3 regions of the Actinospica robiniae DSM 44927 genome follow, and region 3 is predicted to be linked to each of the others. Evidence: riboswitches for the same ligand, from Rfam matches in the RefSeq annotation. Region 3 holds a riboswitch; each other region holds the start of a gene.

Evidence for each region. Region 3 has a riboswitch for cyclic di-AMP ahead of ACTRO_RS29955 (C40 family peptidase). Riboswitches for the same ligand answer to the same signal wherever they lie in the genome.
Region 1: linked by a shared signal. The riboswitch ahead of ACTRO_RS48905 (hypothetical protein) and the one ahead of ACTRO_RS29955 (C40 family peptidase) in region 3 are both predicted to bind cyclic di-AMP.
Region 2: linked by a shared signal. The riboswitch ahead of ACTRO_RS38630 (LysM peptidoglycan-binding domain-containing protein) and the one ahead of ACTRO_RS29955 (C40 family peptidase) in region 3 are both predicted to bind cyclic di-AMP.

Annotation. Positions count from the first base shown of each region.
Region 1 covers NZ_KI632511.1:3,712,173-3,715,438, forward strand. Annotated here, with positions in the region: gene ACTRO_RS15740 (hypothetical protein) at 1-2, opposite strand, end outside; gene ACTRO_RS15745 (hypothetical protein) at 132-527, opposite strand; gene ACTRO_RS48905 (hypothetical protein) at 691-1,422, opposite strand; cyclic di-AMP (ydaO/yuaA leader) riboswitch at 1,432-1,652, opposite strand; gene ACTRO_RS47230 (hypothetical protein) at 1,711-1,920, opposite strand; gene ACTRO_RS15755 (GH1 family beta-glucosidase) at 2,344-3,266, shown strand, end outside.
Region 2 covers NZ_KI632511.1:8,978,124-8,981,389, reverse strand. Annotated here, with positions in the region: gene wecB (non-hydrolyzing UDP-N-acetylglucosamine 2-epimerase) at 1-435, opposite strand, end outside; gene ACTRO_RS38630 (LysM peptidoglycan-binding domain-containing protein) at 788-1,696, opposite strand; cyclic di-AMP (ydaO/yuaA leader) riboswitch at 1,705-1,856, opposite strand; gene soxR (redox-sensitive transcriptional activator SoxR) at 2,193-2,672, opposite strand; gene ACTRO_RS38620 (transketolase) at 2,807-3,266, shown strand, end outside.
Region 3 covers NZ_KI632511.1:6,976,345-6,979,610, forward strand. Annotated here, with positions in the region: gene ACTRO_RS29950 (ABC transporter ATP-binding protein) at 1-23, shown strand, start outside; gene ACTRO_RS29955 (C40 family peptidase) at 337-1,353, opposite strand; cyclic di-AMP (ydaO/yuaA leader) riboswitch at 1,359-1,523, opposite strand; gene pcrA (DNA helicase PcrA) at 1,941-3,266, shown strand, end outside.

The DNA of each region.
Region 1 (3,266 bases), 3.3 Mb from region 3:
ATCTTCTCCCCCCGTCCCATGAGTCCCCGTCTCATTAGTCCCCGTATCAACGTGTCAGCATTCCGTCACCTTGGGAAGGTTGAGCGGCCCGCAACCTTTTGCTCGCGCGCGGCACATGGGCGGGCTCGCGCTCACTTGGCGGCCCACTCCGCCGAACTCGGCCGGGCGACTCGCCAGACCTCGGCGATTCGGTGGAGGTCGCCCGTTCGCATGATGAACGCGACCGCTCCAGCCGACGAGACGGCCTGCTCGACGAACGCATCCGCCGCTGCCTTCGCAGCCGCATCGGAGAACTGCCACCGCGGGACCCACACCCCCGTCCAGTCTGGATTCCTCGCTTCACCGGACTTGACCACGAGCTCATCGACGACCCCCGGAGCAGCCGCGGACAGCTCGAAGAGCCGCGAGTCGCTGCCGTCCTGCGTCTGCTGATGTTCCGCGAGCAGACGGAAGTACCAGGCGCCGTGAATCCCTTCGATCTCGAGGAAACCGAGCGTCGGTCCGTCCACCCAGTCGAGCGCGGCCACCCGGGCGATCTCAAGCCTCGAGCCGATCGCCCTCGCCAGCCTCTGTTCCGGCTCGCTCAACTATCGCCCCCTCATCTCTGGATGAGCTACCAAAATAACGACGAACCCCTCCCGGTGTGTCCGGGAGGGGTTCGTCGTGTGCTGTGTGTGGTGCTGGGTTTTATCAGTGGTTGACGATGGTGGAGACGATGTGGGCGGCCTGGTCTTCCCACTGCGAGTACAGGGAGCCGTTGAAGGAGGCCTGGACGTCCTGGGCGGCGCGGTGCAGGGACATCGACTGGTAGCCGGAGGGGAGGTTCTTCAGGAACGCCTTGGCCGCGTAGGTCGGGTCGTTGAGCTGGCTCGGGGTGCCCCAGCCGCAGGACGGACGCTGCTGGAACAGGCCGAGGGAGTCGTGGTCGACCGCGACGTTGAGGTTCTGGAGCTTGGACTCCTGCATCGAGGTGGCAACCGCGATGGTCGCGGCGTACGGGGACAGGTGCATGTCCTCAGCGGCCTTGACGATCGAGGTGGCGTTGGACCACTGGTCGGAGTCCAGGGTGATGTGCGACTGGCTTCCGACGGTGCCGGTGGGCTCGAGGGTCGCGGTGGTGGAGCCGGCGAACAGGCTGGTCGGGGTCGCGGCCTTGGCGGTGGTCTTCGCCGGGGTGGTGGTGGTCTTGGTGGTGGTCTTGGTGGTGCTGGCGGCGGTGGCCTTGGCGGTGCTCGCGGTGGCCTTCACGCTCGCGGGGGCGACGTGGGCGGTGGCGGGCTTGGCCGGGGCGGTGGCGGCGGAGGCGGTCAGCGGGGCGACGCCGACGCCGACGGCGGCCAGGGCGAGCGCGGCGGCGGGGTAGCGGCGCGGGCTGGAGATGAAGGTGCGGAACGCGGAGGTGGACATGCGGTTCTTCAGCACGAGTTCTAGAGCCTCTCCTTCGGCCGCCTACCGGGTTAGCTGACGGGTTCGGGCGGAAGGGGAGTTCGCCCTACAGCCCCCACACCGGGCGACGAAGACACGGACGCATAAGCACGTCGTGGGCGTCGTTGGTGAAGAGGGGGCCGATTCACCCCGGGGGACCGGCACGGTTGAGTGCCTGGTACTCATTGGGTCCCCGGCTCCGAGGATGGTCGCTGCGGGAGCTTCGTCGAACCGCTGCGCCGTCCTGTCGGACTCGGCGGGTGCGACCGGTGCCGGAATCTACTTTCACGGCGTGGGCCGGTGCACAACGAAAACAATACCCACTTTGACCGGATTGTCCAAATCCTCCGAAATTACCCACACCGAGTAATCGGACAGTCGCCAAGCGTCGAGGAAAACCCACCCGGCGCCCTGTCGAAAACGCCCCAGAAGTCGACCTGAAGCGAGCCTGACCAGCATGTTCGCGGCACGGATGGTCATTTCGACCGCATTCATCGCAATAAGTGCGGAACCGATTACCGAGCGTAAAAGGAATTCTCGAGCGCTATTCTCCGCATCTCCCGCGACACGTTGAGCGACGACTCCTCTATTGCCGTCGCCGCGCAGGTCTTCGTGATTACTCTGCGTAATTCACCGCGGCACGGACCCGGCTGACTTCCGTACGGAGCGCGAAGGGTGCGTTCCCTCTTTCGCAGAGGACTACTTCCGCAGGACCAGGCGGCCTTCGGCGCCGCTACGCCGCAAGTACGAACATTGACGGGCCTTGCCTCGGCCGCCCACGGCCCTTCCCCACATGACTCCACGCGAATGGTGTGGCATGATCACGACTTGCGGCCGGAGTACCGGGCCACGTGGGGCGGATCAGCTGTCTTACGGGTATCGCCGCGCCTGTCATCGAAGGACGAGGGACACGACGTCATGGGCATCACCGACGACTTCCGCGTGAGCGGTCTGAAGTTCCCCGACGGGTTCGTCTTCGGCGCCGCGACAGCGGCGTATCAGATCGAAGGCGCGGCCACCGAGGACGGGCGCGGACCGAGCATCTGGGACACCTTCAGCCATGTCCCCGGCAATGTCGAGAACGGTGACACCGGTGACGTCGCGATCGACTTCTACCACCGCGTCGACGAGGACCTCGACCTCGTCAAGAGCCTGGGCCTGTCCGCCTACCGCCTCTCGATCGCTTGGCCGCGCATCCTGCCGGCCGGCACCGGCGAGATCAACGAGGCCGGCCTCGCCTTCTACGAGAAGGTCGTCGACGGCCTGATCGCACGCGGCATCGAGCCCATCGTGACGCTCTACCACTGGGACCTGCCCCAGCCGCTCGAGGACCGCGGCGGCTGGACCACCCGCGAGACCAGCTACGCCTTCGCCGAGTACGCGCGCGTCGTCGGCCGGCGCCTCGGCGACCGCGTCGCCGTGTGGACCACGCTCAACGAACCGTGGTGCTCGGCCTACCTCGGCTATGCGAGCGGCAACCATGCTCCCGGGCGCCGCAGCGAGATCGGGGCGCTGCAGGCCGTGCACCACCTGAACCTCGCCCACGGCCTCGCGCTCATCGAGCTGCGCAAGGTCGTCAAGCGGCCGGACGCCAAGTTCTCCGTGACCAACAACTTGGCGATGACGTACGCCGCGGACCCGGCCAATCCCGAGGACGTCGACGCGAAGCGCCAGCTCGACGCCCTCCAGAACCGCGCGTTCACGGACCCGCAGCTGCGCGGCTTCTACCCGCACGACCTGCTGATGGACACCAAGCACATCACCGACTGGTCGTTCGTGCAGGACGGCGACCTCGAGTTGATCAACCAGCCGATCGACATCGTGGGCATCAACTACTACTG
Region 2 (3,266 bases), 2.0 Mb from region 3:
GTGGTCGATCAGGGTTCGGTTGTTCTCCTCCGGCATCCGCCGGTCGTGGCTGCGCAGCCCGGCCTCCACGTGCACCAGCGGGATGCCGTAGGCGTTCGCGGCCAGTGCCCCGGCCAGCGCGGAGTTGGTGTCGCCCTGGACCACCACGGCGGCCGGCCGCGCGGCGGCGAAGAGCGTGTCCAGGTTCGCCACCGCCGCCGCCACCTGCCCGGCCCGGGACATCCCGCCCACGCCGAGGGTGACGTCGGGCCGGCGCATGCCGCAGTCGGTGAAGAAGACCTCGTCCAGGCGCGCGTCGTAGTGCTGGCCGGTGTGGATGACCCGGGCGGCGTCGGCGAACAGTCCGGTCAGCGGGGCGAGTTTGACGATCTCGCGCCGGGTGCCGAGGACGAAGGCGACCGAGCCGTTGAGGATGGATGCGCAGGGATCGTACACGGCCTCTCCGTCGGACGCGGCGGTGCGGGTGCGGGGAGCGGACGCAGGCCGGCGAGCGCGGCGTCCGCGGGCAACCCGCGGCCGCGCACGGGACGCGGCCGCGGGACGGGCCTTGTGGCGACGAGGCCCTGCTTCGGGTTTCGCCCGCATACTCGCACGCGGAGGCCGCCGGCCGGGCCAACCTGGCCGCGTCAGCCCGTCCGGCGAGCGCAATTGTGATCACTGAATCATGTGAGGAATCGGCCGCCGGAGTGAGCGCGCACGCGAAAGACCGCACCCGCGGCGCTCGGGGAGCGTCGCGGGTGCGGTCGGGCCGGTGCGGCCGGTGTCAGGTCAAGCCGGACTGGTCGGCTTAGTAGCCGTACCAGCACGAACCGCCGCAGCGGGCGGCGACGACGTTGTCCAGGCCGCCGTAGGTGGCCTGCGCGTAGATGACCGCGGAGATGATGTTGTCGACCGGGTTGTAGATGTCGTTGTAGCCGGAGAGCGCGTAGGCGTCGAAGGTCGGCTGGATCATCTGCATGAGGCCGATCGACGGGGTGCCGGCGGCGGCGTTGGAGTCCCAGCCGTTCTCGGCGCTCGGGTTGCCGGAGGACTCGTTCATCGCGGTCTGGTAGATCGCGTTGTAGGACACCGAGTAGCCGTGCGCGTTCAGGATCGAGATGGCCTGGTTGATCCAGCCGTCCAGGTTGTCCGCGTAGGTGGTGGTCGAGTCCGTGCTCGAGGACGAGCTGGTGCTCGAAGACGCCTTGGCGGACGAGTTGCTCGAGGCGCTGGAGCCGGTCGAGGACTGGTCCGAACCCGCCGACGAGGAGGTGGTGGCGGTGGTCGCGGAGTCGCTCGAGGTGGAGGACGCGCTGCCGGACGGGACCAGGATGGTCCAGCCGATCTGGATGAGGTCCTCGTTGGTGAACTTGGCGCCGTCGGACTCGGTGCGGTCCTTGTTCAGGTTCCAGAGCTTGTGGTAGTCGTCGCCGTTACCGAGCTTGCTCTTGGCTATGCCGAACAGGGTGTCGCCGGCGACGACGGTGTAGCGGGTGGTGTCGCTCGAGGTGGGGGTCGAGTCGGACACGTTGGTCGCGGTGGCCGTGGTGCCGGAGGCGGCCTGCGCGGTCTGCTGCGTCGGAGTGTGGGTCGAACCGATCGTCGCAGCCTGGGCCAGCGTCGGCATCGCCACGCCGGCGATCACGGCGGCACTCAGGGTGACGGTCCGGACACGCTTGCGGGCAGGGGCGGACAGGGACAGACGGTGGAACGTCAAGACTTCGCTCTTCCTCTTCAGGCCGCCTGCCGGGTTAGCTGACGGGTTCGGGCGTAAGAGGTCGCCCTACCGTGCCGTGGGCACGGATTCACCCCGGGGGACATGGGTCCCCGGCTCCGCGGAGTTCTACGCTCCGCAACGGATTCGGCGGAGGCGCTGCCGCCATGGATTTCCTTGGCTGTTCAGCAACGCCTGGATCAACTTAAGCACATGCAAACCGGGCAAATGACCATTTGGCGAGAAAAACAGGTAACGACACGAAGCGCTATGATTTCGTGGCATACCGTGCGAACGGCCAGGTCAGATGGCATTTCGATAACCGGATACGCAGCGTCGATCACGCGGAGTGACGTTATCATCGCGTCCCGTGCAGTATTTTTCAGACACAGCGCGACCATTGAACTACGCTGCGTACATCAGAATAGTGACGCGGTCGATGCGGAAGGTGAGGAAAACGGCTTAGTCATTCACCTAATGACGTAAAGTGCCGCACCGGCTACTCGGCGGCGATCCCGGCCCCGTCCGGCGGGGTGTCGCCGAGCAGCCACCGGGCGCCGGCGCCGTGGGTGGCGGCGGTGTCGCCCGGGTTGTAGAGGCGGCAGGTGCGCAGGGAGAGGCAGCCGCAGCCGACGCAGCCGGTGAGCCGGTCCCGCAGCCCTTCGAGCTCTGCGATGCGGTCGTCGATCCGGGCCACCCAGGTGTGCGAGACGGAGTTCCAGTCGGCCTTGTTCGGCGCGCGCTCGGCCGGGAGGCGGGCGAGCGACGCGCCCACCTCGTCCAGGGTCAGGCCCACCTGCTGCGCGGCCCGGATGAAGGCGACCCGCCGGAGCATGGCCCTGGCGTAGCGGCGCTGGCCGCCGGCGGTGCGCTCGGAGACGATCAGCCCGACCTGCTCGTAGTAGCGCAGCGCGGAGGTGGCCACCCCGGCGCGGCGGGCGAGTTCGCCGATGGTCAGGCGCGATTCCAGCACGGGCATGAACGCGGATCCTATCGCTTGACTTCAAGCTGACTTGAAGTTGCAGGCTTGGGGGCATGGAGAACACGAACTCGAACACTGCGATCGCGGACGCGATCGGCTCCGGCGCCCGGCTCGACGAGCCGCGCCGGCTGATGGCGCTGATGACCGGCGACGAGAAGCACGGGCCGGCGGCGACCTCCACCCTCGACGTGCTGTGGGTGCTCTACACCCGCGTGCTCAAGGGACTGGACCCGGGCGACCCGGACAACCCGCTGCGCGACCGCTTCCTGCTCTCGAAGGGCCACGGCCCGGTGGCCTACTACGCCGTGCTGGCCGCGCTCGGCTTCATCCCCGAGGAGTGGCTGCGGAGCTTCGGCTCCTTCGACTCCCCGCTCGGCCACCACCCGGACCGGGTGCTGGTGCCCGGCGTGGAGATCGGCAGCGGCTCGCTCGGGCACGGGCTCGGGCTGGCCGTGGGCACGGCGCTGGGACTGCGGGCGCGCGGACTGGCCACGCAGCGCGTGGTCACGCTGCTCGGCGACGCGGAACTCGACGAGGGCTCGAACCACGAGGCCATCGCCTACGCCGGGGCCGTGGGCCTGGAGAGACTGA
Region 3 (3,266 bases):
AGACGGTCCAGGCGGAGGTCTGACGCGCCTGACGCGCGAAAAGCGTGCTTCCGCCCGGCGGAAGCACGCTTTTCGCGTATCCGGATGCGCCGAAGTGAAGGCGGCCGAAGGCAAGAAGAACGCCCGGGTCGTTCTCGGTGGGTGCGGGCCCGTCGCGCGGAGGGGGGAGAGTCGCGGCGGACCTGCGAGAACGACCCGGGCGTCGGTGGGCAGCGTCCTCGCAAGGGGGAGGGGGGAGAGAACGCCGCCAGGTCGGGTTGCCTGTTTCGCCGGCGCCGCTTGCCGTACAGGCGAGCGACACCGTAGCGCCGCTATCGGCGCTTGCCTAGGGGTTGGCTAAGGACGGCCGTAGCCGGCGACCGGACCGACGTTGTCGATCTGGCCGTACTGCACCACCGTGCCGGTGTGCGGGGCGTGTATGACCATGTCGTTGCCCACGTAGATGGCCACGTGCGTGATGCCCTCGCCGTAGTTGTAGAAGACGAGGTCGCCGGGCTCGAGGCTGGAGCGGGAGACGTGCTGTATGCCGTCGTACTGCTGGGCCGCGGTGCGCGGCAGCGAGACTCCGGCCGCCTTCCAGGACTCCAGCGTCAGCCCGGAGCAGTCGAAGGTGGTGGGGCCGGTGGCCGCGTACACGTATTCGTCGCCGAGCTTGGACTTCGCGTAGGCGACCGCGGCGGCGGCGCGCGCGTCCGGGGCGACGTCGGTGATGACGACGTTGGTCGCGCCCGAGTTGGCCCGGTTGATCGCCTGCTGCTGGGAGGCGTTGAGGCTGTTGTAGAGCGACTTCGCCGACGCGGCGTCCTGCAGGGCCTTGGTCTTGGCGGCCGCGCGCTGGGTGACCAGCTGCTGCTGCTGGGCCAGGGCGCTCTGCGCGAGCTTGGTGTCCGCCGCGATCTGGGACTTGGCCGCGGCCAGCTCCTTGAGCTGCTGGGCCTCCTGCGCGGTGATCTGGTTGCCGGCCAGGGCGGCGTTGAGGTAGCTGTCCGGGCTGTCGTCGAGCACGGCCTTGAGCGAGTCGGACAAGCCGGAGTCGCGGTACTGCTGCGCGGCCTGGCGTCCCATCGCGGCCTCGAGCGTGGAGGCCTTCTGGTCGTCCGTGGAGATCTCGCTCTGCAGCGCGTTGATCTTCTGCTGCAGCTGGGCGACCTGGCCGGTGGCGGCGTTGTACTGCTCGGTGGCCGCTTCGGCGTCGGCGTTCTTCTTGTGGTAGTCGGCCAGCGCCTGCTGAGTGGTCTCGGCGTGCGCGCTGCCCTGCATCAGCAGAACGGATCCGGCGGCGACGCCGGCGATGGCGACGGCCGAGGTGGTCCGGCGTACCGCGAGCTTGGGAGCACGGTGAGACGACGGCATGCGTGTCCTCTTCCCTGGGCGCCTGCCGAGTTAGCTGACGGGTTCGGACGGGAAAGTTCGCCCTACGCCTTGCCCTGGCCGGCGAGCCGGTGAGGGCTCTTCGGATCAGGCGCGGCGATTCACCCCGATGGGACGGTTGGGTCCCCGGCTCCGAGCGGCGCCCCGGGCCGCTCGGCCGATCGCTCGGCCGGGGTTCGGGTCGTCGCCGATGGATTCGGCGCGGATGTCCGCCGGGTGTCTGGCGACTCCGCGTGGGGCGGACATCTGGTGTGGGACTCTAGCGATTCCGGCCGGGCGCCACGCTTTTTCTCATCGGCTCTTTAACTTCCTTTTGCCGCGCGGGCGCGCCAAACCGGGACATAACGGCAGAGTCGATCGACGGTGAATCGTCGGGTTCTGGCGTCGATAGTCCGGTTTGCCCGGGCGGCAATCGCGGAAAAACGGACAAGTGTCGCAGGATCCTGCCGTCGAGGCGGCCGGAGAAGATTTTATCGACGTATTGTCGGCAAACCTGAGGGCTCCGATCATGCCGGAGAACCCCGGCGGCGGCCACCGCTGTCGGTGGACGGGCCTACACTCTTAGAGCGATGAGCGGCTACGAGATCCCCCTGTTCGATCTGCCCAAGCCCCCCGCCCCGGTGCGGCGGCGGGTCGAGTCGGTGCTGCCCGGCCTCAGCCGCCTCCACCAGGACCGGGAGCCGTCCGGCCGGGACGAGCCGGGCGAAGCGCCCGCGCCCGAGCGCCCGGCCGCCCCGCCGCCCGCCGCCGCGCCGGCCCCGAACCGCCCGTCCGGCGGGCGCGATCCGCAGGAGCTGCTCGAGGGCCTCAACCCGTCCCAGCGCGAGGCGGTCGAGCACGCGGGAAGCCCGCTGCTGATCGTGGCCGGCGCCGGTTCGGGCAAGACCCGGGTGCTCACCCACCGCATCGCCTACCTGCTCGGCGAGCGCGGCGTGCACCCCGGCGAGGTCCTGGCCATCACCTTCACCAACAAGGCCGCCGCGGAGATGCGCGAGCGGGTCGAGGCGCTGATCGGCCCGCGCGCCCGGATGATGTGGGTCTCCACCTTCCACTCGGCCTGCGTGCGCATCCTGCGCCGCGAGCACGAGCACCTGGGCCTGCCCTCGTCCTTCACCATCTACGACGCGGACGACTCGCGCCGGCTGATGGCCCAGGTGGCCCGGGACCTCGACCTCGACGTCAAGCGGCACCCGCCGCGCGGCCTGCTCGCCGCGGTCTCCGCGCTCAAGAACGAGCTGATCGACCACGAGTCGGCCCGCGACGGAGCCGAGTCGGAGCGCGAGGCGCTGATCGCCGAGGTGTACGGCAGCTACCAGAACCGGCTGATCGCCTCGCGCGCGCTGGACTTCGACGACCTGATCATGACCACGGTCAACCTGTTCCAGGCCTTCCCGGCGGTGGCCGAGAGCTACCGGCGCCGGTTCCGGCACGTGCTCGTGGACGAGTATCAGGACACCAACCACGCGCAGTACGTGCTGGTGCGCGAGCTCGTCGGCAGGTCCAAGGCCGCGCCCGGCCGCCGGGAGGCGGCCGAGGGCGAGGCCGTGCCGCCGGCCGAGCTGTGCGTGGTGGGTGACGCGGACCAGTCGATCTACGCCTTCCGCGGCGCCACCATCCGCAACATCCTCGAGTTCGAGGCGGACTACCCGGACGCCAAGACCATCCTGCTCGAGCAGAACTACCGCTCCACCCAGACCATCCTGTCCGCCGCGAACGCGGTGATCGAGCGCAACCGGGGCCGCAAGCCGAAGAACCTGTGGACCGACTCGGGCCAGGGCGAGTCGATCGTCGGCTACGTCGCCGACAGCGAGCACGACGAGGCCGCGTTCGTGGCCAACGAGGTGGACCGGCTCACCGACGAGAGCCTGGCCAAGCCGGGCGACGTGGCCGTGTTC